DNA from 4 places in the Streptomyces sp. NPDC050145 genome. Region 2 is predicted to be linked to each of the others. Evidence: riboswitches for the same ligand, from Rfam matches in the RefSeq annotation. Region 2 holds a riboswitch; each other region holds the start of a gene.
The links. A riboswitch is a leader RNA that binds a small molecule or an ion and turns the genes downstream of it on or off. The one in region 2 is predicted to bind cobalamin.

Region 1 (7,244 bases), on a different contig from region 2:
GAATGCTGGTGCCGAAGACGTACGACAGGAGGCAATGCCGCAGCACGATCGCGCGGACGGTCGGGCTCGACACGTTCGTGTCGGACACCTGATAGGTCATGCCGAGGTTGTAACTGAAATAGAAGAAATCCCGGTAGGCAGGGGTCTCTTTTCCGTTGAAATCGATTCCGCCGCCCGCCGTGTGATACACGAAGGCATATCGGGTCGCGTACATCAGATGCAGGGCGGCCCAGGCCATGAACACTCCGCCGAGCGCGGTCGCCGCGGCGGCGTGCGCGTGCTCCGACTTTCCGCGCAGGAGCAGCAGCACGATGGCGACGAGCCCGCACAGGGCGACGCCCACGACGGCGAGCTCCTCGGTGACGGGGCGGAAATCCTCACGGCGGACGTTGCGGTGGGTGGCCTCGGCGTCGAGCGGCCAGAGCACCAGCCAGCCGGACAGCACGAACAGCGCCTCCGTGGCCGCGATGCCGGCGAGGACACCGAGTCCGGCGTCCACGGTCAGTGCGACGGCCACCCCGGTCAGCGTGCCGAGCACGACCGCGCCGACCAGCCGGGGAACGGCCGGAAGCGGCCTTCGGGTGTTCATGAGCGACCACGCTAGCCGCGCCCCGGCGGGGCGGCCCGCCGAATTCCGTTCTCGCGGGGAAACCCGGCACCGGGCAGACTTGAAATGCAGACCTGACAAGGGGAATACACCGCACATGCCGAACTTCCGGCGTTTCGCTCCGCCCGAGCCGCGGCACGGGTGGCGCCATTCGGCCCGGGGCGCCCGGCGTGCTCTGTCGCCGCGCGGGGCGTTCGCCCTGCACGAGGTCGACGGGGCGGTCGTGTTCGCGCTGCGGGCCGCGCTCGCCACGGGGGTCGTGGCGGTGCCGCTGAGCGTGGCCGGCCGGCCCGACCTCGCGGTGTACGCGACGCTCGGCTCCCTCACCACCACGTTCGGCCGCAATCTGCCCTACGCGCGGCGCGTCCGGGTCCTCTCGGTGGCCGCGCTCGCGATGACCGCCGCCGTCGGCACGGGATCGGCGCTCGCCGTCGCGGCGGACCCGCACGCGGGCGGGGCGGGGGCGCTCGCCGTGATCGCGGCGACGGCCGTGGTGGCCGGGATCGCCAAGTTCGTCTGCGACGTCACGCGGGTCGGCGGACTCGGCGCCGTCCTGCTGCTCTTCGCGTTCGCGGTCGCGGCCAACGGGGCGCCGGCCGCCGCCGACGTGCTCCCGTACACCGGGCTCGCGGCGGCGGGCGCGGGCTGCGCCTGGGTGCTGGGCGTCGCGGGCGTGCTCCTGCACCCGGACCGGCCGCAGCGGCTCGCGGTGGCCATGGCGCTGCGCCGCGTGGCCGACCTGCTGGACGTCACCGGCGGCGCGGCCACCGCGGGCGGCGCCGCGACACGGTCCGTGCGGCACCGCGCGACGGTCGCCGTGCTGCACGCCTACTACTGCCTCGGCGTCCCGCCGCCGACCCGGGCTCCCCGCGCCGTGCCCGGCGGCCAGGCCGACTTCGTACGGCTCACCGATCTCGCCTGGTCCCTGCTGACCGGATCCGGGGGCGGCCCGGCCGCGGCCGCGGGCCCCGTCGCGCGCGGGCTGCGCGCCCAGGCCCGGCTGCTCACGGGCCGCAGGCGCCGGGTCCCGCCGATCCTGGACCCGCTGCGGTCCCGGTCGGGCGCGCCCGAACCGCACCTGCCGGAGGATCCGGGCGCGACGCGGGCCACCGAACTGCTGCTGGGGCGACCCGGTGGCCGGGAGCGGTTCGCGGCGGCGGCCGTTCCGGCGTGGCGGATGGCCCTGGGCACGGGCGCGGCGGGCGCGGTCGCCGCGCTGCTCGGTCTGGAGCACGGCTACTGGGCGGCGATCTCGGCCGCCGCCGTGCTGCACTCGGTGAACGTCCGCACCACCGCCCAGCGCGCGGTCCAGCGGACCCTGGGCACGGGGGTCGGCCTGCTCCTCGCGCTCGCGGTGCTCGGCCTGCACCTGGCGCCGGTGACGCTGACCCTGGTGGTCGTGGTGCTGGAATTCCTGCTGGAGTACGTCGCGGCCCGCAACTACGCGCTGGCCGTCGTCTTCCTCACCCCGATCGCCCTGCTCCTCACCGAGCTGGCCGTCCCGGCCCCCGCGGGCGAACTGGTCCTGGACCGCGTCCTCGGCAGCGTCGTGGGCATCGGGGTGGGCCTGCTCTGCGCCCTGCTGATCGTCCACGACCGCGCCGCGGTGCGGGTCGAGCGGGCGCTGGCGGAGTGCCGGAGCGCGGTGGCGGACGCGGAACGGGCTCTGACCGGCCCGCCGGGCCCCCTGCTCCCCGTCCTCCAGGTCCGCCTCGCCCTGGCCGTCGTGGAACTGCGCGAGGCCGACGACACGGCCGCCGGCGAACTCTGGCCGGCGGGCATCGACCCCACGGAACTGGCCGCGACGGAGGGCCGCGCCTACGCCTTGCTCGGGCGACTGCGTCACCCTCGGTAGAACGGCGAGACAGGTGCCGCTGGAGAGCGGCGGAGCCTCGACCTCCAGGGGCGCGGGGAACTGCGCGACCAGCCACCACGATCGCGCACCCGGCCACGCATCGGCGCCCCACAACGGCGCGCCCCCGAAGATCGGCAGGGCCCCCACACTCACCCCGCCCGGCAGAAGGCAGGTCAGAACCGAAGCGCCGCCGCGATCCGTCCCGCCTCCTCCAGCGCCCCGTCCGGCACGAACACGACCTCCGCCCCCGTCTCGAGCGCGCACTCCACGATCTCGTCGACGATGTCGTGCACCGCGTCGACGTCGTCGTCCGCCGCCGGCGCGAGATGCCCCTCCCCCGCCCGCACGGTGACGCGGAAGTTCTCCTCGACGACCAGCCGGCGGATCCGCCCGTCCGCGGCCTCCTGCCACACCTCGTCGACCCCGGCCGCGTACGTGTTGGCGCCACGGGCCCGGTCCAGGTCGGCCATGGCCTCGGCGACCTCGCGCTCCGCGTCGGCGGTGCGGGCCGGGGCCACCGCGCGGGCGACCGCCTCGGGCCTGCCGTGGGAGAGCCCGCCGAACGGGACCTGGGCGGCGCCGTGGGCGGCCGTGCCGGTCTCGGTGAGCAGGGACAGCGCGGCGGGCTCGCCCGTCACATAAAGGGTGCGCGGCGCGGTCCGCAGCAGTTCGCCGAGCGCCGCGTCGGCCTCGCGGAAGAACTGCCGGGTCGCCTCGTCCCGGTAGGTGCTCGGGACGTCGCCGACGCGCTCCTTGCGTTCGGCGTCCGGGTCCTCGAGGCTCCGCTCCTGCGGGAAGCCGTGCTGCTTGTCCTCCACGACGCGGTTGCCGCGGCCGTCCCAGAGGGTGACGCGGTCGGCGGCGACCGAGAGCACCCAGTACGGATGGGCGGCCGCGTCGGCGGCGACCAGGTTGCGGGTCAGGAAGGTGTCGGCGACCACGACACGGTCCTGCACCTCCCGGTCGATCGCCCACACCTGGTGCTCGCCGGGTGCGGCGAACAGCACGAGGCCGTCCTTGGCGTGCACGAGGTCCGCCTCCTGGACGGCGGCACGCAGATGCGTGAGGACGTCCTCCCGGCGCTCCTTGGTCACGCCCGGGTCGGCGGACAGCTGCCGGGCCGCGTCGTCGACGAGGTTGCCGAGCCGCACCGGGTCCTGGGCGTCGCCCGGGGGCCGCCGGTGCGTGGTCATCGCCACCGACACGGCGGGGTACGAGCGCGGCCTGCGCAGGTCGCGGAGTATTTCCGGGTTCAGGGAGGAGTGCATGCCGGGTTTCCCTTCAGATGCCAGATCACCCCATCCTGCCCATGCACCTTAAATACGGCAAAAGGTGCACACGGCCCCAGGGGCCACAGGCGTCACACCCGCCCTCGCCGCTCACCGGTCCGCCGCGCGAGCGCCAGCACGCTCAGGCCGAACATCAGCACCCCCAGCGGCAGATGGACCGACGGGACGTGCGCGACACCGAGCACTACCTGCGCCGAGGCGAGCACCAGAAATCCGGTCGCGTGCCACACGGGCCGGACCGGCCCGCCGCCCGGCTTCCACGCGAGGACCGCCGCGAGCAGGTACAGCATCGACGCCGCGTACATCACGCGCGCCCCGGCGCTGTGCAGCGCCTCCCCGTAGGAGGCGGTGAGCAGCAGCCCCGCCGAGACGGCCTGGAGGAAGATCGTCGCGGTCTGCAGGGCGATCGCGACGCGCAGGAACGAAAGGGTGCGCCGGGTGGTCGTCACGTGGGTGGCCATGGCCTGGTCCTCTTTCCCGCCCGAGGGCAGTCGGTCGATAAGGTCTCGCCAGGCCGACGACGCAGGTCGGCGAAAGGTAAGGCGAGGGGGCGGACGGTTTGGGGACGGCGGGGGCGGACACGGACACGGTGGCGGGCGAGCGGCGCCAACTGCTCAATGTGGCCTACCGGTTGCTCGGCTCACTGGCCGAGGCGGAGGACGCGGTGCAGGAGGCGTACGCCCGCTGGTACGCGCTCCCCGACAGCCGCAGGCACGAGATCGCGTCGCCCGGCGCCTGGCTGACGACGGTGACCGGCCGGATCTGCCTGGACGTGCTCGGCTCGGCGCGTGCCCGGCGCGAGCGCTACGTGGGCGCGTGGCTGCCCGAGCCGCTCCCGGACCGGTCCGAGTGGGCGCACGGGCAGGGCGGCGACCTCGCCGAGCAGATGGTGCTCGACGAGTCCGTGAGCATGGCGTTCCTCGTCGTCCTGGAGTCGATGACGCCGGCGGAGCGGGTGGCGTTCGTGCTGCACGACGTGTTCCGGTATCCGTTCGCGGAGATCGCGGAGGTCCTCGGCCGGTCGTCGGCGGCCTGCAAGCAGTTGGCCGCCTCGGCGCGGCGGAGGGTGGGCGCCGCGCGCCCGGAGGACGTCGGCGCGCGGCAGGCGGAAGCGGTGCGGCAGGTCAGACGGGCCTGGGAGGCGAAGGACATCGCGGCGCTCGTCGGCCTGCTCGCCCCGTCCGCCGTGATGACCGCCGACGGTGGCGGCCTGGCCGGTGCCGCGCTGCGCCCGGTCGAGGGGGCGGCGCGCATCGCCTCGTACATGGTGGCGATCGCCGACAAGGCGCCGGGTCTGGAACTTCTGGAGCGTACGGTCAACGGCGCGCCGGGACTCGTCGCGCTCCGGGACGGTGTGGTGCTGACGGTGGCGGCGTTCGACCTCGCCGGGGGACGGGTCGCGCGGATCTGGGTGGTGCGCAATCCGGAGAAGCTGCGGGCCTGGTCGGGCGAGGACTGACGCGCCCTGCCGGGGTGGTGACGCCCTGTGATAGCTTCCCCAAGCCAGTCGTACCTTTGTGCGTACTTGTACGTACTCGGGTCAGGGAATCCGGTGCAAGACCGGAACTGACGCGCAGCGGTGAGGGCGACGGGCGGGGCAACTGCCACTGGGCCGGGGGGAACCGGGCCTGGGAAGGCGCTCCGTCCGGACGACCCCGAGTCCGAAGACCTGCTGGCGGCCCCGCCCGTGCACCCGGCGGGGCGGACCGTTGGCCGGCTCCGCGTTTGAGCCCTGGACGCTAAAGGATCTCCCGTGCCCTTCGCACGTCTCGCCCGCTTCTGTGCCCTCGTGCCGATCACCGCACTGCTGCTCACCGCCTGCGGATCCGGCGCCCCGTCGGAGCGCTCCGACGGTGCGTCCGGCGCCGGTGTCACGCTCACCAACTGCGGGCAGCGCGTGCACGTCGCGCACCCGCCGCGCCGCGCCGTCGCCCTCGACCAGGGCTCCGCCGAGATCATGCTGTCCCTCGGCCTCGCCGACCGGATGGCGGGCACCGGCACCTGGACCGACCCGGTGCGCGGGAACCTGGCGAAGGCGAACGCGAAGGTGCCGCGCCTCGCGGACCGCTACCCGTCGTTCGAGAAGGTCCTCGACACGGAACCCGACTTCGCCGCTGCCTCGTTCGGGTACACGCTCGGCAAGGGCGGCGTGGCGCCGCGCGCCTCTTTCGAGAAGCTCGGCGTGCCGACGTACCTGTCCCCCACCGACTGCGCGGACAAGGACAACAGCGGCGACGGCGACGGCGTCCGCACCGAGGCGCTGACCATGGACACGGTCTACGGCGAGATCCGGGACCTGGCACGGATCTTCGACGTGCGCGAACGCGGCGAGAAGCTGGTGGCGACGCTCAAGTCGCGGGTGCGGAAGGCCGCTTCGGGTGGCGATGCCGACGGCGTGCGCGTCCTGTACTGGTTCTCCGACTCCAAGTCGCCCTACATGGCGGGCTGTTGCGGAGCTCCCGGAGTCATCACGAACGCGCTCGGGGTGCGCAACGTCTTCGACGACACCCATGAGGAGTGGCCGCAGATCAACTGGGAGACGGTCGTGGACCGCGACCCGGACGTCCTGGTGATCGGCGATCTGACCCGGCGCTCGCAGTCGGCCGAGTCGGCGGCGCAGAAGATCAGGTTCCTGGAGTCCGACCCCGCGACGAAGAACATGAAGGCGGTCCGCGAGAAGCGGTACGTGCTGCTCAAGGGGCAGGACCTCAATCCGACGATCCGCACCGTGGACGGCGTGGAGAAGGTGGCGGCGGCGCTGCGCGCGTTCGGCCTCACCAAGTGACCCGGCCCCACCAAGTGCCCCGGCCTCACCAAGTGACCCGCCTGCGCCCGGCGTCGTACGCGGCGGCGGGCCTGCTCGCCCTGTGCGTCTCGGTCGCCGTGGCCATCACGATCGGGCCCGCACACATAGGCGTCGGCGACGTGTGGGCGTCGGTCGCGGCCCGGGTCGGCTGGGGCAGCTCGGACCTGTCGCCGATCCGCGACGGGATCGTGTGGAACCTGCGGCTGCCGCGCACCCTGCTGGCCGCCGTGTGCGGGGCGGGCCTCGCGGTCTGCGGCACGGTCCTCCAGGCCCTGCTGCGCAATCCGCTCGCCGACCCGTTCGTGCTCGGCGTCTCCTCCGGGGCCTCGACCGGCGCCGTCCTCGTCGTCGTGCTGGGCATCGGCGGGGGCGCCCTGTCGGTGTCCGGCGGCGCGTTCCTGGGCGCCGTCTGTTCGTTCGGCCTGGTGCTGGTGCTCAGTCACGCGCTCGGCGGGACCACGGACCGGGTGGTGCTGTGCGGTGTCGCGGCGATGCAGCTGTTCTCGGCGCTGACCTCGTTCGTCGTCCTGACGGCGGCGGACGCGGAGACCACGCGCGGCGTCCTGTTCTGGCTGCTCGGCTCGCTCGGCGGGGTCGGCTGGACCGAGGTGTGGCTGTGCCTGGCCGTCCTCGTGGTCACGCTGGCGGTGTGCCTCGGGTACGGGCGGACGCTCGACGCGTTCGCGT
Region 2 (7,244 bases):
CTTGAGCCGGTCGGACAGGGAGAGGGTCGCGTAGTCGTGGCCGAGCGGGGCGCCCGCCTTCGCCGCGGCCGCGTTCGCGGCGGTCACACCGGGCAGCACCCGCACCGGTACGTCGGTGTAGGCGTCCTGCGCCGCGACCTCCAGGACCGCCGTCGCCATGGCGAAGACACCCGGGTCACCGCCCGACACGACCGCGACGCGGCGCCCGCGCCGGGCCAGGTCGAGCGCGAACTCGGCGCGCTCCGACTCCACCTTGTTGTCCGAACCGTGCCGCGTCTGCCCCGGCCGGTGCGGCACCCGCGCCAGATACGTGGTGTACCCGACCAGGACGTCGGCGTTCGCGAGGGCGCCGCGCGACTCGGGGGTCAGCCACGGCGCGCCCGCGGGACCGGTGCCGACGACGACGACCTCGCCGCGCTCCGGCGCCGGGTCCTCGACCGGTTCGGCCTCGATCCGCGACGGCAGCACCGCCACCGAGAAGTACGGCACCGACTCCGGGTCGATGTCGGCGAGGCGGCCCGTACGCTCGCCCGCCATGAACGCCCGCTCCACGTACCGCGCGTCGTCGAGCCGGCCCGCGTTCTCCACCGCCGCCCGCACCTTGGTGAACGTACGGCCCAGCTTCATCACGACCGCCGAGTCGGCCGCCGCGAGACGGGCGTTCAGCTCGTCCTCCGGGAGCGTGCCCGGGATGACGGTGAGCGTCTCCTTGTCCTCGCACAGCGGCTCGCCGAGCCGGGCGGCCGCCGCGCTGATGGACGTCACACCGGGGATGACCGTGGTCTCGTACCGGTCCGCGAGCCGCTTGTGCATGTGCTGGTACGAGCCGTAGAAGAACGGGTCGCCCTCGGCGAGGACCGCGACCGTGCGGCCCGCGTCCAGGTGCGCGGCGAGCGTCGCCGCGGCCTCCTCGTAGAAGTCGTCCAGCGCGCCCCGGTAACCGCCCGGATGGTCCGTCGTCTCGACCGTGAGCGGGTACATCAGCCGCTCCTCGATCTGGCCCTCGCGGATGTGCTCCGCGGCGATCGAGCGGGCGATGGAACGGCCGTGGCGGGCGCAGTGGTACGCGATGACGTCCGCCCCGGCGATCGCGCGGACCGCCGCGACCGTCATCAGCTCCGGGTCGCCGGGCCCGAGCCCGACCCCGTACAACTTGCCTGCCGTGGAAGGGGAGTCGATGTCGCTCATGCCTGGATCTCCTCCTCCGTCGCGATGGCGTTCAGGGCGGCGGCCGTCATGGCGCTGCCGCCGCGCCGGCCGCGCACGATCAGGTACTCGAGGCCGAGCTCGTTCACCGCGAGCGCGTCCTTCGACTCGGCGGCGCCGACGAAACCGACCGGGATGCCGAGCACGGCGGCCGGACGCGGGGCGTCGTCCTTCGCGAGCATCTCCAGGAGGTGGAACAGGGCGGTCGGCGCGTTGCCGATCGCCACGACCGCGCCGTCCAGGCGGTCCCGCCACAGTTCGAGCGCGGCGGCGCTGCGCGTCGTGCCCAGGTCGGCGGCGAGCGCCGGGACGCGGGGGTCGCGCAGGGTGCACAGCACCTCGTTGTCGGCGGGCAGCCGCTTGCGGGTCACACCGCTCGCGACCATGTGCGCGTCGCAGAGGATCGGCGCGCCGGCCCGCAGCGCGGCACGGGCCTTCGCCACGACGCCGGCCGAGTGGCCGATGTCCTGTACGAGATCCACCTGGCCGCAGGCGTGGATCATGCGGACCGCGACCTGCGCGACGTCGGCGGGCAGCGCGGCGAGGCCGGCCGCGGCCTCCGCGCGGATGGTGGCAAAGGACTCGCGGTAGATCGCCGCGCCGTCCTTCTCGTAGTCATACACGGGGTTCGGCTCTTTCCTCGGTCGTTCGTTGCGTGCGGTAGGTGCCGTCCGGCTGCGCCACCACGTCGATGTGCGGGCCGGCGGGGTGGCCGCAGCGGCGTGCGCAGCCGGACCAGTAGGTGGGGAGTTGTCGGTGGCGGGGTTCCGCGTCCCGGCGTACGTCGGTGAGGGACTTGGCGCAGCCCGGGGTCCCGATACAGGCGCCGAGCCGGGCGGCGGGCGCCGCGGGGTCGGTGATCAGCCCGGCCGCCGCCAGGGCGGGGCGCTCCGCGGGGCCGGCGCCGGGTACGACGACGGTCCGCCAGGGGGTCATGCGCAGTTCCCTCTGCGGGAGGCGGTCGGCCAGATCGGTGAGGGTCGCCCATTGGTTCTGGGTGAACGATCCGAAGGGGGCCGTCACGGTCAGGGCTCCGCCGTTGCGGGATCCCGGTTCGTCGCCGGGTGCGGCGTTCGTCGTGGCTGGTCGCGCAGTTCCCCGCGCCCCTAGAGGCGCACTCCGTGCGCTCCAGGGGTGCAGGCCCGCCGACTTCAGGTTCCGGGATATCAACTCCGCCAGGGGCACGCCCAGTTCGGCCACGCGCCATACCCGACGGCCCGTCACTTCCGAGGCTGACGCGAGGAAAGACTCGGCCGCGATCACCGCCGCCCGCGCAGCATCCTCGTACGACACGACGAACTCCGCGTCCCCGACGGCCAGTTGGGTCGAGCCGTCGGGGCGGCCGCGCAGCAGGACATCCGGGCCGAGCCCGGCGACGTCACCGCGTCCGTCGTCCAGCGCGAAGAGGAAACGGCCCGACAGGCCCGGTGTCACCGAGCTGGCGAGGAGCGCCGCGTCGAGACCCGTCAGCCACTTCCGCACATCGACGAACCCCAGCCCGTCGAGCCCGGACATCGGCGAAGCCACGACGTTGCGGACCCGCTCGTGGGCCGGCGACGGCAGCAGCCCGGCCCCGCCGAGCACCTCCGCCAACTCCCCGCCGCACCCGTCCCGCAGCCCGCGCACCTGCACGTTCCCGCGCGACGTGAGGTGAAGCACCCCGTCCCCGAACCGCGCCGCCGCCTCCGCGACCGCCCGCGCCTGCGCGACGCCGAGCACCCCGCCCGGCACCCGCACCCGCGCGAGGAAGCCGTCGTCCGCCGCGTGCAGCCGCAGCGCGCCGGGGCAGGCGTCACCCCGGGACGTACCGGACGTACCGGGGCCGGGGGGTATGGGGGCGGAGGGCATGCCGGGGAGCATACCCAGGCTCACCAGCACTCCCGCTGTGAGCAGCGTCCCGTATCGGGCTTCTCGCCCGCCCCGTACGATGAGCGGCGACGGTCCCGTCCGGGCCGTCACATCGCCAGCGACGGCGACAGGGGAGGAAGCCCGGTGCGATTCCGGCGCGGTCCCGCCACTGTGAGCCCCCACCGGGGGCGAGCCAGGAACTCCCGCCGTCAGTAACCACCCGGGGCGCGGACACCCCGAGGAAGGCCAGACGACGCATGTCTCAGCAGCCCTCGCAGACGGCTACGCCCGCGCAGCGCATCCTGCTCCTGTCGACGTCCGACACCGACCTGCTCAGCGCCCGCGCCGCGAACGCCCTCGCGGACGCCCCGGTCACGTACCGCTTCGCGAACCCGTCCCGGACCGACGTCGGGACCGGCCTCGACGCGCTGCTCGACGGCACCGACCTCGTCGTCGTCCGCCTCCTCGGCGGCGTCCGCGCCTGGCAGGACGGCATCGACCGGCTGACCGCCGCCGGGGTCCCGCTGGTCGTGCTCACCGGCGAACAGGCCCCGGACGCCCAGCTCATGGCCGCCTCCACGGTGCCCGTCGGCATCGCCGCCGAGGCCCACAAGTACCTGGCGCACGGCGGCCCGGCGAACCTCGCGCACCTGGCCCGCTTCCTGTCCGACACGGTGCTGCTCACCGGCCACGGCTTCGAACCCCCGGCCCCCGCGCCGACCTGGGGCGCCCTCGACCGGCCCGCCCCGCAGGCCGACGGCCCGACCGTCGCCGTGCTCTACTACCGCGCCCACCACATGAGCGGCAACACCGCGTTCGTGCACGGCCTGTGCGACGCGATCGAGCAGGCCGGCGCCCGCCCGCTGCCGCTCTACGTCGCCTCCCTGCGCGCCCCCGAGGCCGAGCTGATCGAGGCGCTCGGCGCCGCCGACGCCGTCGTCACGACCGTGCTCGCGGCCGGCGGCACCCGCCCCGCCGAGGCGAGCGCGGGCGGCGACGACGAGTCCTGGGACGCGGGCGCGCTCACCGGCCTCGACGTGCCGATCCTCCAGGCCCTGTGCCTGACCTCCTCCCGCGCCGACTGGGAGGAGAACGACGAGGGCGTCACCCCGCTGGACGCCGCGAGCCAGATCGCCGTGCCCGAGTTCGACGGGCGGCTCATCACCGTGCCGTTCTCGTTCAAGGAGATCGACGAGGACGGGCTCCCCGCCTACGTCGCCGACCCCGAGCGCGCCGCCCGCGTCGCCGGGATCGCCGTGCGCCACGCCCGCCTGCGCCACATCCCGGCCGGCGACAAGAAGCTCGCGCTCGTCCTGTCCGCGTACCCGACCAAGCACTCCCGCATCGGCAACGCGGTCGGCCTCGACACCCCCGCCTCCGCCGTCGCCCTCCTGCGCCGACTCGTCGACGAGGGCTACGACTTCGGCGACACCGCCGAGATCCCCGGCTTCGTCTCCGGCGACGGCGACGAGCTGATCCGGGCGCTCATCGACGCGGGCGGCCACGACCAGGACTGGCTCACCGAGGAGCAGCTCGCCAAGAACCCGGTGCGCATCCCCGCCGCCGACTACAAGCGCTGGTACGCGGAGCTGCCGCAGGAGCTGCGCGCGTCCGTCGAGCGGCACTGGGGCCCGCCGCCCGGTGAGATGTTCCTCGACCGCTCCCGCAACCCGGAGGGCGACATCGTGCTCGCCGCCCTGCGCCGCGGGAACCTGCTCATCCTCATCCAGCCGCCGCGCGGCTTCGGCGAGAACCCGATCGCGATCTACCACGACCCCGATCTCCCGCCGTCCCACCACTACCTGGCGGCCTACCGCTGGATCGCCGCGTCCTCGGACGACCGCGGCTTCGGCGCCGACGCGATGATCCACCTCGGCAAGCACGGCAACCTGGAGTGGCTGCCCGGCAAGAACGCGGGCCTGTCCGCCGCCTGCGCCCCCGACGCCGCGCTCGGCGACCTCCCGCTGATCTACCCGTTCCTGGTCAACGACCCGGGCGAGGGCACCCAGGCCAAGCGCCGCGTCCACGCCACGCTCATCGACCACCTCGTGCCGCCGATGGCCCGCGCCGACTCCTACGGCGACATCGCCCGCCTGGAACAACTCCTCGACGAGTACGCCCAGATCGCCTCGATGGACCCGGCGAAGCTCCCGGCCATCCGGGCGCAGATCTGGACCCTCATCCAGGCCGCCAAGCTCGACCACGACCTCGGTATGGCCGACCGTCCCGACGACGACGGTTTCGACGACTTCCTGCTCCACGTCGACGGCTGGCTGTGCGAGGTCAAGGACGCGCAGATCCGCGACGGCCTGCACGTCCTGGGCGCCGCGCCGCAGGGCGAGGCCCGCGTGAACCTGGTCCTCGCGATCCTCCGCGCCCGCCAGATCTGGGGCGGCACGACCGCCCTGCCGGGCCTGCGCGAGGCGCTCGGCCTGGACGAGTCGGCCGCCACCCGCACGAACGCGGACGAGGCGGAGGCGGTGGCTCGCGCCCTGGTCGAGGCGATGGAGGCGGCGAACTGGGATCCCGCCGCGGTCGCAAGCGTTGTTGCCGACCGCGGGCCGGTGGGGGCTGGTCGCGCAGTTCCCCGCGCCCCTGAAGGCGATGACTCCGTCATCGCCATCCTCGACTTCGCCGCCCGCGAGGTCGTCCCCCGTCTGAGCCGGACCACGGACGAACTGGACCACTCCGTCCGCGCGTTGGAGGGCCGCTTCGTTCCCGCGGGCCCCTCCGGGTCCCCGCTCCGCGGCCTCGTCAACGTCCTGCCGACCGGCCGCAACTTCTACTCCGTGGACCCGAAGGCCGTCCCGTCCCGCCTCGCGTGGGAGACCGGCCAGGCCCTCGCCGACTCCCTCGTCGAGCGCTACCGGCAGGACAACGACGGCGCGTACCCCACGTCCGTCGGCCTGTCCCTGTGGGGCACGAGCGCCATGCGCACCGCCGGCGACGACGTGGCCGAGGCCCTCGCCCTGCTCGGCGTCCGCCCCGTCTGGGACGACGCCTCCCGCCGCGTGAACGGCCTGGAGGCGATCCCGTACGAGGAGCTGAACCGGCCCCGCATCGACGTGACGCTGCGCATCTCCGGCTTCTTCCGCGACGCGTTCCCGCACGTCATCGGCCTGCTCGACGACGCGGTCCGGCTGGCCGCGTCCCTGGACGAGCCGGACGAGCACAACCACGTACGGGCCCACGTGCAAGCCGACCTCGCCGAGCACGGCGACGAACGCCGCGCCACCACCCGCATCTTCGGCTCCCGCCCCGGCACGTACGGCGCCGGCCTGCTCCAGCTGATCGACTCCAAGGACTGGCGCACGGACGCGGACCTCGCCGAGGTCTACACGGTGTGGGGCGGCTACGCGTACGGCCGCGGCCTGGAAGGGCGGGCGGCCCGCGGCGAGATGGAGACGGCCTACAAGCGCATCGCGGTCGCCGCCAAGAACACGGACACCCGCGAGCACGACATCGCCGACTCCGACGACTACTTCCAGTACCACGGCGGCATGGTCGCCACCGTCCGCGCCCTGCGCGGCACCGCCCCCGAGGCGTACATCGGCGACTCCACCCGCCCGGAGACGGTCCGCACCCGCACCCTGGTCGAGGAGACGTCCCGCGTCTTCCGCGCCCGCGTCGTGAACCCCAAGTGGATCGAGGCGATGCGCCGCCACGGCTACAAGGGCGCCTTCGAACTCGCGGCGACCGTCGACTACCTCTTCGGCTACGACGCCACGACCGGCGTCATCGCCGACTGGATGTACGACAAGCTCACGGAGACGTACGTCCTCGACGAGACGAACCGCCAGTTCCTCTCCGAGGCCAACCCCTGGGCCCTGCACGGCATCGCCGAGCGTCTCCTGGAGGCCGAGTCCCGCGGCATGTGGGAGAAGCCCGACCCCCAGGTCCTGGAAGCCCTCCGCCAGGTCTACCTGGAGACGGAAGGCGACCTGGAGGACGACGAGTCCTAGCCCGTCCCGTGCCCGTCCCGTTCAAGGGCGCAGCGTCACCGTGAAGCTGCGCCCGTACGCCTGACGCACGTCGAACTCCACGCGCGTGCCGCCGGGGACGGGGGTCACCCGGGCGCCGTCGTCGCCGGACACCTTGCGCAGGGTGCGCCCCCGCAGGGTCACGGTGACGGTGTCGCGCCCGGTGGTGGGGTCGGACACGGCGAGGGTCGTGTCCCGGTTCTCCTCGCG
Region 3 (7,244 bases), on a different contig from region 2:
GGGGCCGTAGGGGATCTCGCAGCGTTCGGTGCGCAGCTCGGTGACGCGCTGGCCGAGCAGGTCCAGGAGCTGCTCGGTGGCGACGGGCCCGGCCATCAGCTGGAGGAAGGACAGCAGCTGGGGCATGGCCTCGACGGCCTCGGCGACCGCGGCCGCCTCCAGGTCTCCCGGCGCGGGGTGGACCAGCGACCAGGCGTCGAACAGGGCGACCCAGCCGCGCAGCACGGCGGTGTCGTCGCGGTCCCAGGCGCGCAGCCGCCAGCCGGGGCGCGCGCTGTCGCCGTGCACCTCGACGAGCCCGGCGAGGCGGGCGGTGTCCCAGTCGGCCCGGACCCGGCCCACGGTGAGGCCGAGGTCGTCGGCGGCACGCCGTGCGGTGGTGTCGGAGAGGGTGCCCTTGCCGTCGCGGGCGCCCATGTCGTTGCCGGGGCTCAGGGTGGCGTCGGCCCAGCGGGCCACCTGGACCGCGCCGGCGAGACCCTCGCGGGCGGTGCGGGCGAGTTCGGCCGGGGGCGGCGTGCCCTCCGGGGGGCGTGGGGCGGTGCGGCGGGTCGCGGCACGCGGGGCCGGGGGCGCCAGCGGCTGGCGGCGGGGGCGGACAAGTCGGAGCCGGGAGTCGCGCGGGGTACGGGACGTCACTGGAGCAGTCTCCCCGTGACCCGGCGATTTCCCAAACGCGGGCCTGTGTTCGGCACCCGGCCCCCGGTTCGCGCGGCTACATGAGGGGCGTGAGGAAGCGCCGCAGGGTCTCTTCGTACGTGGCCGGGTCGGCGTTCCACATCGCGTTGTGCGGGGCGTCGGCGACGGTGTGCAGGGTGACGAGGTCGGGCCGGGCGGCGGCCAGGCGCCGGGAGAGGGTCCAGGGGGCGACCTCGTCGTCGGGGCCGTGCACGACCAGGGTGGGCACCTTCAGGTTCTGCGGGTCGGCGGCTTCGGCGAGGCGGTCGGTGTGCAGTCCGGTGCGGCCCTGGGCGGCGCGGACGGCGAGCGGGAGCAGGGTGCGCGGGGTGCGGTGGGCGCGGGCCAGGGCGCGCAGGGTGGCCTCCCAGCTGAGCACCGGGGAGTCGAGGACCAGGCCGGCGATGCGCTCGCGCAGGGCGCAGTGGCCCGCGGCGTGCAGGGCCATGGCGGCGCCGGTGGACCAGCCGTGCACGATGACGCGGCGGGCGCCGAAGCGGACGGCGTAGCGGATCGCGGCGTCGAGGTCGCGCCACTCGGTCTCGCCGAGGTGGTGCAGGCCGTCCGGGGAGCGGGGGGCGCCGAGGTCGCCGCGGTAGGCGAGGTCGAGCACGGGGAACCGCTGGCGGTGCAGGAACTCCATGACGTTCATGGGGTGTTCGCGGGTGGTGCCGAGGCCGTGCACGGTGATGACCCAGGTGTCGCGGGCGCCGGGCAGGAACCAGGCGGGCAGGGCGCCGAGTTCGCCGGGCACGTCGACGTCGGCGTGTTCGAGGCCGAGGGCGGAGGCGGGGTCGCCGATGTGGACCTGGGGGGTCAGCCAGGCGTGGGCGCCGGGTTCGAGGGCGCCGTGGGTGACCCGGTCGAGCCGGCGCACGACGGTGTCGGCGGGGTGCGGCACGGATTCGACGACGGGTCCGACGACCGCGTGGTAGCCGTCTCCGGCGAGCCCGTACGTGCCCGAGCGCAGGGAGGCGAGGTCGCGGGTGAGGGTGACGTGGCCCGCGGCGACGGCGTGGACGGTGAGCCGGGGTTCGGTGGGCAGCGGGCGTCCGGCGCGCGCCTTCAGGGCGGCGTCGCTGGCGAGCCGGCCCGCGGCGATCGAGGCGATCGAGGCGGCGAGGACTCCGGTCACGGTGGTGACGGCCGCGGCCGTCGCTCTGGCGGTGCGCACGTGTCCAGTGTCTTAGCGGTCGGGCCCACCGGCCAGTGGGGCGGCGGGTCCGGGTGACGGGGTCCGACCGTCTCGTCGCCGGGTGCGCCCCGGTGGGGGCTGGTCGCGCCCACGCGGCGGAGCCGCATATCGACACAGCCCCGCGCCCCTGAAATGCAGGCGCTACGCGCCGCATTTCCCCGATGAGGCGCAGCCTCATCAGGGGCGCGGGGAACTGCGCGACCAGCCACGACGCACCCGCACCCGGCGACGAGGGATCAGCCGTCGCGGCGCTGTCCGTACCCGGCAAGCCGCTCCGCGACCTCGTCCAGCTGGGCCGCGCTCAGAAGAGAGGGGCTCAGGCCCGGCACGGAGCGGGCGACGAGCCAGACCCGGCACATCCACTCCAGCTGGGCCGTACGGTCATAGGCCGCGTCGAGCGAGTCCCCGTACGTGACCGTGCCGTGGTTCTGGAGCAGACACCCCGTGCGCCCCTCCAGCGCGCCCAGCATGTTCCCGGCCAGCTCCTCCGTCCCGTACGTCGCGTACGGAGCGACCCGTACCGGGCCGCCGAGGGCCATCGTCATGTAGTGGATCGCCGGCAGCTCGGGGACGAGCGTCGAGACGGCCGTGGCATGCACCGCGTGGGTGTGCACGACGGCACGCGCCGGCGTGCTCCCGTAGACCGCGAGGTGGAGCGGCAGCTCACTCGTGGGGACGAGGGCGCCGCGCCGGGTGCGCCCGGCGAGGTCGACGGCGAGCAGGTCGTCGGGCGTGAGCCGGTCGTAGGGGACACCGCTGGGGGTGACGAGCACGAGGGCTTCGTCGCCGTCGCCGACCCGCACGGAGACATTTCCCGAGGTGCCGACGACGAGGCCGTCGGTCACGGTCCTGCGCGCGGTGGCCACCAGCTCGTCCCACGCCTGTTCGAGTTCACCCATGCGCGCATCCTGCCAGGCACCCGAACGGCGGGAAACGCGCCGGGCCGGGACCGAGATCCCCGCCCCGGCACATCCCATATGTGCATATTTCTCATCCCTACGACTACTGGCTTCCGGGGGGAAACATGGCCCGTGACCACACTCCGTCCCGTCGTCGCGCCCGAGTCGTCGCGGCGGTCTCCGCGGCCGCCGCCCTGACGCTCGCCGGCACCGCGCTCGCGGAACTGCCGGCCCAGGCGGCGGGCAAGCCCAAGGGGCACGACGTCTCCTCGCACCAGAAGAACGTGAACTGGGCGAAGGCGAGCAGCAAGGGCGCGCGGTTCGTCTACGTGAAGGCGACCGAGTCGACGAACTACCGCAACCCCTACTTCGCCCAGCAGTACAACGGCGCCCACGACCAGGGCATCATCCGCGGCGCGTACCACTTCGCACTGCCGGACAAGTCGTCCGGCCGCACGCAGGCCGCCTACTTCGTACGCAACGGCGGCGACTGGACCCGGGACGGGCGGACGCTGCCGCCCGCGCTCGACATCGAGTACAACCCGTACAGCGCGAAGAAGAAGTGCTACGGCATGAGCCGGTCGAAGCTCGTGTCCTGGATCGACTCGTTCAGCGACGAGGTGCTGCGCCGGACCGGGCGGCGTCCGGTGATCTACACCAACTACACGTGGTGGAAGAAGTGCACCGGCAACAGCGGGGCCTTCGCCGCGAACCACGCGCTGTGGCTGGCCCACTACGCGAGGACCGCGGGGCCGCTGCCGCGCCGCTGGTCGTACTGGACGTTCTGGCAGTACGCCAACAAGGGCGGCCTGCCGGGTGATCAGAATCTCTTCAACGGGTCCCGGGCCCAGCTCGAGCGGTTCGCCCGGGGGTAGTCCGACCGGGCCGAAAGTCCCGCGGAACCCGGAATTCCGGGGCTTTCGCGGGATCGGTCCGCGCCGCCCGCCGCCGCCCCGCACGAAGCGGAGCGAAGACCTGCCGGATCGGGACACCACCCAGCCCCGCTCAGTTCATCTTCCGTTCACCCGACTTCCCTACGTTCAACTAGCCACTGACGTCCAACCGAAGCCTGGGTAAATGGAACACATCACGCTGCTCCTAGCGATCGTGATCGTTACCGCACTGGTCTTTGACTTCACCAACGGTTTCCACGACACCGCCAACGCGATGGCGACGACCATCTCGACAGGCGCCCTCAAGCCGAAGACGGCGGTGGCCATGTCCGCCGTGCTGAACCTGGTCGGAGCGTTCCTCTCCGTCGAGGTCGCGAAAACCATCTCCGGCGGCATCATCAACGAGGACGGCCTCAAGACAGAGGTCATCTTCGCGGCGCTGGTGGGCGCCATCCTCTGGAATCTGCTGACCTGGCTGGTCGGCCTGCCCTCCAGCTCCTCGCACGCCCTGTTCGGCGGCCTCATCGGCGCCGCCGTCATGTCGATGGGCTGGTCGTCGGTCAACGGCGGCACCGTCGTCACCAAGGTGCTGCTGCCCGCGGTCGCCGCGCCGCTCGTCGCCGGCCTCGCCGCGATGCTCGCGACGCGCCTGACCTACCGCATCAGCAAGAAGACCGACGAGAAGGCCACCGCCAAGGGCTACCGCGCCGGGCAGATCGCCTCGGCCGGCCTCGTCTCCCTCGCGCACGGCACCAACGACGCGCAGAAGACGATGGGCATCATCACGCTCGCCCTGATCACCGGCGGTGTGCTCGCGCCGGACGCCGACCCGCCGCTGTGGGTCATCGTCTCGGCCGGCATGGCCATCGCCCTCGGCACGTACCTGGGCGGCTGGCGGATCATCCGCACCATGGGCAAGGGTCTGACCGACCTGGCCCCGCAGCAGGGCTTCGCCGCGCAGACCAGTGCCGCGACGGCGATCCTCGCCTCCTCGCACATCGGCTTCTCGCTCTCCACGACCCAGGTCTGCTCCGGCGCCGTCATGGGCTCGGGCCTCGGCCGCAAGGGCGGTGTCGTCCGCTGGTCGACCGCCACCCGGATGTTCGTCGCGTGGGGTCTGACCCTGCCGGCGGCCGGTCTGGTCGGCGCGGGCGCCGAGTTCCTCACCCAGCAGGGCCCGTGGGGCATCGGCCTGACGGCCGCGCTGCTCATCGGCGGCGCCTCGGTCATCTGGGTGCTGTCCCGCCGCAACTCGGTCGACCAGCACAACGTGACGGCCGACGAGATCGGCACCGAGGCCCCCGCCGCGGAGCCCGCCGGTGTCGTCACGACCGCGATCGCCGCGGTCACGCCGCCGCCCACCGGTGCGCTCGCCGTCGAGGAGTCCCCGATGCCCGCCGCGGCCGCCTCGGTGGCCGACCCCGCGCGCGCCACGACCGGCGCCACGCTGTAAGGAAGCAGGACCAGCTATGAAGATCGACTGGGCGGCCCTCGGCTCCGTGTTCGGCGTCAGCCTCGTGGTGACCGTGGCCCTGGTGGGCCTGTTCACTCTCGGGATCGTCGGCCTCTCCAAGAAGGAGTCCGCGACGCGCGCGGGCGGTTCGGCGACGCTCGCCGTCTCCGGCGCCTACCTGTGCTTCGCGCTGTGCTCGGCGGCGGTCGCGTACGGGATCTTTCTGATCGTGGCCTGACCACGGTCGCAGCACTCCCTCGGCGGGGTGGGGACGCACGCGCGTCCCCACCCCGCCGACGTGTTGTGGACCTGGCCACACTCACCCGCCGCAGGTCAACAGCAAGTTGACGTGCCTTCGCGGAGCGTGGTGCACTTCCCTCGCCATATACGGCAGCAGCAGAGGAAGCCGGTGCGAATCCGGCGCGGTCCCGCCACTGTCAGCCCTCCCCCGGAGGGCGAGCCAGGAACTCACGCTGCCGGTCTCTTCGAACCAGGGCGTGGACACCCTGAGTGAGGACAACTACCGCCATGTTCGCCCCGCGCGGCGCACGGCGGGCCGAGCGCGTCTTCGCGTACGGCGCCGCCCTGGGTATCTTCAGCGACCTCCTGGTCGGCGATCCGCGCCGCGGGCACCCCGTCGCGGGCTTCGGCCGCGCCGCGGGAGCCGTCGAGCGCGTGCTGTGGCGGGACGATCGCGGCCGGGGCGCCCTGCACACGGCCGTGTGCGCCGGTGGCGCCGCCGCGCTGGGCGCGCTCGCCGCCCGTGCCGTACGCCGCTCCCCCGCCGCCTCGGTCGCACTGACCGCCGCCGCGACCTGGGCCGTGGTCGGCGGCACCTCGCTGGGCCGTGAGGCGCGGGCCGTGGGCTCCGCGCTGGAGGCCGGCGACGTGGAGCTGGCCCGGGAGCTGCTGCCCCGGCTGTGCGGGCGCGACCCCGAGGGCCTGGACGCCGACGGCATCGCGCGCGGCGTCGTCGAGTCGGTCGCCGAGAACACTTCCGACGCGGTCGTGGGCGCCCTGGTGTGGGGTGCCGTCGCCGGGGTGCCGGGGCTGCTCGCCTTCCGTGCCGTGAACACACTGGACGCGATGGTCGGTCACAAGTCGCCGCGCTACCGGCGCTTCGGCTGGGCCTCGGCCCGGCTCGACGACGTCGCCGGCTGGCCCGGCGCCCGGCTGACGGGCGTCCTCGCGGTGCTGACCGGCGGCCGCCCCCGGGACGCGGTGCGGGCCTGGCGGGCCGACGCGGAGCGTCACCCGAGCCCGAACGCGGGGGTCGTGGAGGCCTCGTTCGCGGGCGCGCTCGGGGTGCGTCTCGGCGGCACGCTGTCGTACGCGGGGCGGGTGGAGCACCGGCCGGTCCTCAACGAGCGGGGCCGGCCCGTACACGTACGTGATGTGGAGCGGGCCGCGCGGTTGTCGCGGCGCGTGAGTCTTTCGGCGTTGGGAGTCTGTGTGGGCGCGCGGTTGCTGTGGGGCCGTCGATGACGGGCGCGAGGAAGGGCGGCGGCCTGCTGGTCGCGGGCACCACCTCGGACGCCGGGAAGAGCGTGGTCACCGCGGGGATCTGCCGGTGGCTGGTGCGGCAGGGCGTGAAGGTCGCGCCGTTCAAGGGGCAGAACATGTCCCTGAACTCGTTCGTGACGCGTGAGGGCGCCGAGATCGGGCGGGCGCAGGCCATGCAGGCGCAGGCCGCCCGCGTCGAGCCGAGCGCGCTGATGAACCCGGTGCTGCTGAAGCCCGGCAGCGACCGGAGCAGCCAGGTCGTCCTGATGGGCAAGCCGGTGGGCGAGTTGAGCGCACGCGGCTACCACGGCGGGCGGCAGGCGGCCCTGCTGGACACGGTGGTGGGATGCCTGGAGGAGCTTCGGGGCAGTCATGACGCCGTGATCTGTGAAGGGGCGGGCTCGCCCGCCGAGATCAATCTCCGGCGGACCGACATCGTGAACATGGGCATCGCGCGGGCCGCGCGGCTGCCGGTGCTCGTCGTCGGCGACATCGACCGCGGGGGCGTCTTCGCGTCGTTCTTCGGCACGACGGCGCTGCTCGCGCCCGAGGACCAGGAGCTGCTCGCCGGGTATCTGGTGAACAAGTTCCGCGGTGACGTCACCCTGCTGGAACCCGGCCTG
Region 4 (7,244 bases), on a different contig from region 2:
AGAGGGCTCTGCTGGAGGTGCGGGCCAGGTAGCCCGCGCCGGTGCGGACGGCTCAGGCCGCCGCCCGCACCCGGAACGTCCGCCGGAAGGCGTTCGGTGTCGTGCCGAGCGCCTTCATGAACTGGTGGCGCATCGCGGCCGCGTTGCCGAACCCGGCGCGCGCCGCGATGGCGTCCACCGTCTCGTCCGTCCGCTCCAGGAGCTCCTGGGCGAGCAGCACCCGCTGACGCAGCAGCCACCGGTACGGCGTCGTGCCGGTCTCCTGCTGGAAGCGCCGCGCGAAGGTCCGCGGCGACATGAGGGCCCGCGCCGCCAGCTCCTCCACGGTCACCGGCCGGTCCAGGTTCCGCTCCATCCACGCCAGCACCTCGCCGACCGTGTCGCAGCGCGTCGCCGGCAGCGGCCGCTCCACGTACTGGGCCTGCCCGCCGTCGCGGTGCGGCGGCACGACCATGCGGCGGGCGATCGCGTTGGCCACCTCGGTGCCGTGCTCGCTGCGGACGAGGTGCAGACAGGCGTCGATCCCGGCCGCCGTCCCCGCCGAGGTCACGACCGGCCCCTCGTCCACGTACAGCACGTCCGGGTCGACGCGGGTGCGCGGGAAGCGGACGGCGAGCTCACGCGCGTACCGCCAGTGCACCGCGCAGCGGCGCCCGTCGAGCAGCCCCGCCTCGCCGAGCACGAACACGCCCGCGCACAGGCTCAGGACGCGGGCGCCCCGGTCGACCGCGCGGCGCAGCGCGTCGAGCAGCTCCGGGGGATAGGCCTCGTAGCGCCGCCCGGCCGAGGGGATGGCGACGAGGTCCGCCTCCTCCAGCCGGTCCAGGCCGTACGGCGTCGAGACCGTCATGCCGGGTACGTGCGTGCCGAGCGCCGGGCCCTCCGCGGAGACCACCGCGAAGTCGTACACAGGCAGCCCCGCGTTGCCGCGGTCGAGGCCGAACACCTCGCACACGACGCCGAGTTCGAAGGGGTGCACACCGTCGAGGAGTACTGCCGCCACGTTTTTCAGCATGCCGTCCAGTGTGCCTCAGACGTGGCAGGAATTCGAGGTTCTATGACAGTCCTGCCACTGGGGCGCGGGCCCGGCGGGCGGGAGAGTAGAGGACATGAACGCAGCGATGAACTACCTCACCGTCCTCGTCGTCTTCCTCCTCCTCGCCGCCCCCTCCCTCTACGGGATGGCCCACGACCGCAAGATCGACCGACAGCTGCGCCGGGCCCGGCAGGACGCCGAAAGCGCGTCCCACCAGGCCCGGTTCACCACGGTCGCCTGACAGACAAGAGGGTGTCGGGCCGCCCGGGGTTGCCTAGAAGTCCTCGTCGAAACCGACCGAGCCCTCCACCGCCACCTGGTACGCCGAGGGCCGGCGCTCGAAGAAGTTCGTCAGCTCCTGGACGCCCTGCAGCTCCATGAACGAGAACGGGTTCTCCGAGCCGTACACGGGCGCGAAGCCGAGCCGCTGCAGACGCTGGTCGGCGACGCACTCCAGGTACTGCCGCATCGAGTCCGTGTTCATGCCGGGCAGACCGTCCCCGCACAGGTCACGGGCGAACTGCAGCTCCGCGTCGACCGCCTCGCGCAGCATGTCGGTCACCTGGACCCGCAGCTCGTCGTCGAACAGGTCCGGCTCCTCCTTGCGGACGGTGTCGACCACCTCGAACGCGAAGGACATGTGCATCGTCTCGTCGCGGAACACCCAGTTGGTGCCCGTCGCGAGCCCGTGCAGCAGGCCCCGCGAGCGGAACCAGTACACGTAGGCGAAGGCCCCGTAGAAGAAGAGCCCCTCGATGCACGCGGCGAAGCAGATCAGGTTCAGCAGGAAGCGGCGGCGGTCGGCCTTCGTCTCCAGGCGGTCGATCTTCTCGACGGAGTCCATCCACTTGAAGCAGAACTCGGCCTTCTCGCGGATCGACGGGATCTCCTCGACCGCGTCGAACGCGGCCGCCCGGTCGTCCGGATCGGGCAGGTACGTGTCCAGCAGCGTCAGATAGAACTGGACGTGCACGGCCTCCTCGAACAGCTGGCGCGACAGGTACAGGCGCGCCTCGGGGGAGTTGATGTGCTTGTACAGGGTGAGCACGAGGTTGTTCGACACGATCGAGTCGCCCGTCGCGAAGAACGCGACCAGCCGGCCGATCATGTGCTGCTCGCCCGGCGACAGCTTCGCGAGGTCGGCGACGTCCGAGTGGAGGTCGACCTCCTCGACCGTCCACGTGTTCTTGATGGCGTCCCGGTAGCGCTCGTAGAAGTCCGGGTAGCGCATGGGACGCAGGGTCAGCTCGAAGCCCGGGTCCAGCAGGTTCTTCTCGGTGGCAGGAGTGGTCATTACTGGCAGGCCTCGCAGGACTCGGGGTTTTCCAGGGAGCAGGCGACGGCGTCCGGGTCCGCGACCTGGACGGGGACGGTGGCGCGGGCCGCCGCGCGGGCGATGCGCGTCGCGGGGCGCGAGCGCAGGTAGTACGTCGTCTTCAGGCCCGACTTCCAGGCGTACGCGTACATCGAGGAGAGCTTGCCGATGGTCGGCGTCTCCATGAACAGGTTCAGGGACTGGGCCTGGTCCAGGTACGGGGTGCGGGCCGCCGCCATGTCGATCAGGCCGCGCTGCGGGAGCTCCCATGCCGTGCGGTACAGCGCCCGGACGTCCGCGGGGACCCAGGTCAGGTCCTGCACCGAGCCGTTGGACTCGCGCAGCGCCTCACGGGTCTGCGCGTCCCACACGCCGAGCTTCTTCAGCTCCTCCACCAGGTACGAGTTGACCTGGAGGAACTCGCCGGAGAGAGTCTCGCGCTTGAACAGGTTGGAGACCTGCGGCTCGATGCACTCGTAGACACCGGCGATCGAGGCGATCGTCGCGGTCGGGGCGATCGCGAGCAGCAGCGAGTTGCGCATGCCGACCGCGGCGATGCGCTCGCGCAGCGCCGCCCAGCGCTCCGGCCAGACCGGCTCGACGCCGTAGTGGTCCGGGTGCAGGACACCGCGCGCGGTACGGGTCTTCTCCCAGGCCGGCAGCGGCCCGTTGCGCTCGGCGAGGTCCGTCGAGGCCTCGTACGCGGCGAGCATGATCCGCTCGGCGATCCGCGTCGACAGGGCGCGCGCCTCCTCGGAGTCGAAGGGCAGCCGCAGCTTGAAGAACACGTCCTGCAGGCCCATCGCGCCCAGGCCCACCGGACGCCACTTCGCGTTGGAGCGGCCCGCCTGCTCGGTCGGGTAGAAGTTGATGTCGACGACCCGGTCCAGGAACGTGACGGCCGTGCGGACGGACGCGTCGAGGCGCTCCCAGTCGATGTCCCCGGCCGCCGTGTCGACGAACGCCCCGAGGTTGACCGAGCCCAGGTTGCAGACGGCCGTCTCGCCGTCGTCCGTGACCTCGATGATCTCGGTGCACAGGTTCGAGGAGTGGACCGTGTGGCCGGGCTCCGCCGTCTGGTTGGCGGTGCGGTTCGCGGCGTCCTTGAAGGTCAGCCAGCCGTTGCCGGTCTGCGCGAGGGTGCGCATCATGCGGCCGTACAGGTCCCGCGCGGGGATCGTCTTCTGCGCCTTCCCCGCGGCCTCGGCCTCGCGGTACGCGGCGTCGAACTCCTCGCCCCACAGGTCGACCAGCTCGGGCACGTCGGCGGGGGAGAACAGCGACCACGGCCGGTCCTCGTTCACCCGGCGCATGAACTCGTCCGGGATCCAGTGCGCGAGGTTGAGGTTGTGCGTGCGCCGCGCGTCCTCACCCGTGTTGTCGCGCAGCTCCAGGAACTCCTCGATGTCCGAGTGCCACGTCTCCAGGTACACGGCGGCGGCACCCTTGCGGCGCCCGCCCTGGTTCACGGCGGCGACGGACGCGTCGAGCGTCTTCAGGAACGGCACGATGCCGTTGGAGTACCCGTTCGTGCCCCGGATCAGCGAACCGCGGCTGCGGACGCGGGAGTACGAGAGACCGATGCCGCCGGCGTGCTTCGAGAGGCGGGCCACCTGGTGGTAGCGGTCGTAGATCGAGTCCAGCTCGTCGAGCGGGGAGTCGAGCAGGTAGCAGCTCGACATCTGCGGGTGCCGGGTGCCGGAGTTGAAGAGCGTGGGGGAGGAGGGCAGGTAGTCGAGCCGGCTCATCAGGCCGTACAGCGCGGCGACCTCGTCCAGGGCGCGGACCGTGTCGTCCTCCGCCAGGCCGCAGGCCACGCGCAGCAGGAAGTGCTGCGGCGTCTCGACGACCTTGCGGGTGATCGGGTGGCGCAGCAGGTAGCGGCTGAAGAGGGTGCGCAGGCCGAAGTAGCCGAAGCGGTCGTCGGCGTCCCGGTCGATCAGCGCGTCGAGCGCGGCGGCGTGCACGCGCACGAACTCGGCGGTGCGGTCCGCGATCAGGCCCTCGCGGTGGCCGACCGCGACCGAGCCGGTGAACGAGGTGACGCCCTGCGAGGCGGCCTCGGCCGCGACGGTGAGGGTGAGCAGGCGCGCCGCGAGCCGCGAGTAGGCCGGGTCCTCGGAGATCAGTCCGGCGGCCGCCTCGGTGGCGAGCTCGCGCAGCTCCGCCTCGTCGGCCCGGGCGGACCGGCCGCGCAGCGCCGCGGCGGCGACCCGGCCCGGGTCGGCGTCGGGCAGGTCGGCGGTCAGCTCGGTCAGCGTGCGCAGCAGCGCGGTGCCGGGGGCGTCGGCTTCGGCACGGACCGGGGCTGAGGCGGGATCGGCGGGCGCGATCGTCACTGGGGGGCTCTCCCTCGCTCGGCTCGGGGCCCGCGGGAAGGAGGAGTGGCCCGGGCGCGCACAGGGGGCGCCCGCGTCACCGGCCCGTTCCGCGAGGCCCTGACGTATCGACACCCGGGCCGGACGGCTCGGGTGCACCGTCGGCAGGTCTTCGGACTCACGTGAGGGGCCTTTGTGGCCTTACGTTCACCGTTGCGGGACAGTTCCGGACTTGCACCGGATTCCCCTGCGACGACAGCGAGAGCGAGCATACATGTTGTGCCCGGGCTTCCGCTCCGGGCCCACATGTTGTGTCGCGGTGACGGTCAGGCCACCCCGGGCTGCTTGAGGAGCGTGGTCACGAAGTCGGCCGTGAAGTCGCGCGGGCCGGTGCCGAGCGCGACCCGGCCGCGGTGTTCGGTGCGGGCGGCGACGAGCGGGGACTCGGCGTAGTAGGCGCGCGGGTAGTCGCTGTCGTAGGGGATGAACACGGTCTTGCCGCGGGTGAGTTCGCTCGCGCACTCCACGACGACGGTGCCGTCGGCGGCGGTGACGAACGACTCGTCGGCGCAGACCCCGACGGCGAGCGGGTCGTGCAGCGGGCTGCCCGCGGCCTCCGTGTACGCGTCCAGGTAGTAGCGCATCAGGCGGGCGGTCAGCGCCATGCCCTCGCCCGCGTCCTCCAGGACGGCCAGGTGGTCCTTGGTGAAGCGCCAGCCGTGCGTCGCGTCGAGCCCGACCATCGTGTACCGGATGCCCGAGGACACCACGAGGTCGACGGCGTCCGGGTCCGCCCAGGCGTTGAACTCGGCGACCGGCGTGATGTTCCCGGGCACCTCGGCGGCCCCGCCCATGAAGACGAGGTGCTTCACGCGCCGCGCGAAGTCCGGGTCCTCGGTGATCGCGAGGGCGACGTTGGTCAGCGGGCCCGTCGCGCACACGGTCAGCTCGCCCTCGTACTGGCGCGAGAGGCGGAGCATGGCCTGCGCCGAGGACTCGGTCTGCTCGGGGACGCTCGCGTCGGGCAGCCGCTCGGCGCCGAGGCCCTCCGCGCCGTGGAACTCGCCGGCCGCGGAGTACGGCAGCCGGGTCAGCGGGCGGCCCGCGCCCCGGTGCACGGGCACGTCGCCGTCGATGCCGAAGGCGCGGGCCAGCGCGCGGCCGTTGCGGAAGGTCTGGGAGGCGGGCACGTTGCCGCCGACGGTCGTGTAGGCCTTGAGGTCCCACAGGCCGGTGCCGAGCAGGTACTGGAGCGCGACGGCGTCGTCGATGCCGGGGTCGCTGTCGAGGACGATGGGTGCGGTCAAGGGTTCCTCCAGGGCGGGTGGTGCCGATCGTCGGGTGGTGCCGATCGTCGGCCACCGTAACGGGACGAGCCCCTCCAGGGGTGGAGGGGCTCGTCCTGTGAGAAGGGTGCGCGGGGCTAGTGTCCGGCGCCGGTCCCGACGGCCGGCAGCTCGACCTTCACGCCCTTGTCGCCGGCGTCGGCCGTGTAGTCCGACGGGGACGTCTCGTCGATGCCGTCCGGGGCCTTGAGCGCCTTCAGGACGAAGGTGAGGACCACGGTGACGACGACGTTCAGGACGAACGCGGTGAGGCCGATGTAGCCGATCTCGCCGATGCCCGGGATCTCCTTCGCGGAGCCGCCGAAGTGCTTCTGCGTCGGCGAGGCCACCCCGTACGCGGCGACCGTGCCGTACACCATGCCGACGGCCCAGCCGGCGAGCAGCGCCCAGCGGTGGAACCAGCGGGTGAACAGGCCGCCGACCAGGGCCGGGAAGGTCTGCAGGATCCAGATGCCGCCGAGCAGCTGGAAGTTGATGGCGACGGTCTTGTCCATGGTGAGGACGAAGGCGAGCGCGCCGACCTTCACCAGCAGCGACACCAGCTTGGAGACCTTGGTCTCCTGCGCGGGCGTGGCGTCCGGCTTGATGAAGTCCTTGTAGATGTTGCGGGTGAAGAGGTTGGCCGCGGCGATGGACATGATCGCCGCGGGGACGAGCGCGCCGATGCCGATGGCCGCGAACGCGACGCCCGTGAACCAGTCGGGGAACATGTCCTCGAACAGCTGCGGGATCGCCAACTGGCCGTTCTGGACCGTGACTCCGGCCGCGATCGCCATGAAGCCGAGCAGCGCGAGCAGGCCCAGCATGAGCGAGTACAGCGGCAGGATCGTCGTGTTGCGCCGGATGACCTCGCGGCTCTTCGACGACAGGGTCGCCGTGATCGAGTGCGGGTACATGAACAGCGCGAGCGCCGAGCCGAGCGCCAGGGTCGCGTACGTCCAGGTGCCCTGCGAGCCGGGTGCGAGCGCCCCGACGGGCTTCTCGGTCGCGGGGTTGATCTTCGCGAACTTCTCGCCGGCCGCGGCGAAGATGTCGTCGAAGCCGCCGAGCTTGATCGGGATGTAGATGATCGCGACGGCGATGACGATGTAGATCAGCGTGTCCTTGACGAACGCGATGAGCGCCGGGGCCCGCAGACCCGAGGAGTACGTGTACGCGGCGAGGACCGCGAACGCGATCAGCAGCGGCAGGTCCTTGACGAACCAGTTGGTGCCCTCGTCGCCGCCGAC

Region 1: linked by a shared signal. The riboswitch ahead of ACIBTU_RS00615 (ABC transporter substrate-binding protein) and the one ahead of cobN (cobaltochelatase subunit CobN) in region 2 are both predicted to bind cobalamin.
Region 3: linked by a shared signal. The riboswitch ahead of ACIBTU_RS37720 (cobalamin biosynthesis protein) and the one ahead of cobN (cobaltochelatase subunit CobN) in region 2 are both predicted to bind cobalamin.
Region 4: linked by a shared signal. The riboswitch ahead of ACIBTU_RS22120 (ribonucleoside-diphosphate reductase subunit alpha) and the one ahead of cobN (cobaltochelatase subunit CobN) in region 2 are both predicted to bind cobalamin.

Annotation. Positions count from the first base shown of each region.
Region 1 covers NZ_JBITJS010000001.1:116,915-124,158, reverse strand. The annotation lists gene ACIBTU_RS00640 (DUF1345 domain-containing protein) at 1-589, opposite strand, end outside; gene ACIBTU_RS00635 (FUSC family protein) at 705-2,462, shown strand; gene ACIBTU_RS00630 (chemotaxis protein) at 2,636-3,730, opposite strand; gene ACIBTU_RS00625 (hypothetical protein) at 3,823-4,212, opposite strand; gene sigJ (RNA polymerase sigma factor SigJ) at 4,311-5,210, shown strand; cobalamin riboswitch at 5,239-5,443, shown strand; gene ACIBTU_RS00615 (ABC transporter substrate-binding protein) at 5,505-6,536, shown strand; gene ACIBTU_RS00610 (FecCD family ABC transporter permease) at 6,569-7,244, shown strand, end outside.
Region 2 covers NZ_JBITJS010000002.1:386,684-393,927, forward strand. The annotation lists gene ACIBTU_RS05315 (precorrin-2 C(20)-methyltransferase) at 1-1,188, opposite strand, end outside; gene ACIBTU_RS05320 (precorrin-8X methylmutase) at 1,185-1,829, opposite strand; gene ACIBTU_RS05325 (cobalamin biosynthesis protein CobG) at 1,822-3,054, opposite strand; cobalamin riboswitch at 3,128-3,280, shown strand; gene cobN (cobaltochelatase subunit CobN) at 3,312-7,016, shown strand; gene ACIBTU_RS05335 (polysaccharide lyase family 8 super-sandwich domain-containing protein) at 7,038-7,244, opposite strand, start outside.
Region 3 covers NZ_JBITJS010000030.1:8,375-15,618, forward strand. The annotation lists gene ACIBTU_RS37690 (hypothetical protein) at 1-639, opposite strand, end outside; gene ACIBTU_RS37695 (alpha/beta hydrolase) at 716-1,852, opposite strand; gene ACIBTU_RS37700 (class II aldolase/adducin family protein) at 2,110-2,772, opposite strand; gene ACIBTU_RS37705 (lysozyme) at 2,898-3,647, shown strand; gene ACIBTU_RS37710 (anion permease) at 3,850-5,118, shown strand; gene ACIBTU_RS37715 (hypothetical protein) at 5,135-5,356, shown strand; cobalamin riboswitch at 5,465-5,608, shown strand; gene ACIBTU_RS37720 (cobalamin biosynthesis protein) at 5,647-6,603, shown strand; gene ACIBTU_RS37725 (cobyric acid synthase) at 6,600-7,244, shown strand, end outside.
Region 4 covers NZ_JBITJS010000010.1:318,196-325,439, forward strand. The annotation lists gene ACIBTU_RS22100 (cytochrome P450) at 1-32, shown strand, start outside; gene ACIBTU_RS22105 (helix-turn-helix domain-containing protein) at 53-1,015, opposite strand; gene ACIBTU_RS22110 (hypothetical protein) at 1,110-1,277, shown strand; gene ACIBTU_RS22115 (ribonucleotide-diphosphate reductase subunit beta) at 1,311-2,330, opposite strand; gene ACIBTU_RS22120 (ribonucleoside-diphosphate reductase subunit alpha) at 2,330-4,690, opposite strand; cobalamin riboswitch at 4,815-4,958, opposite strand; gene ACIBTU_RS22125 (nucleoside hydrolase) at 4,996-5,976, opposite strand; gene mctP (monocarboxylate uptake permease MctP) at 6,093-7,244, opposite strand, start outside.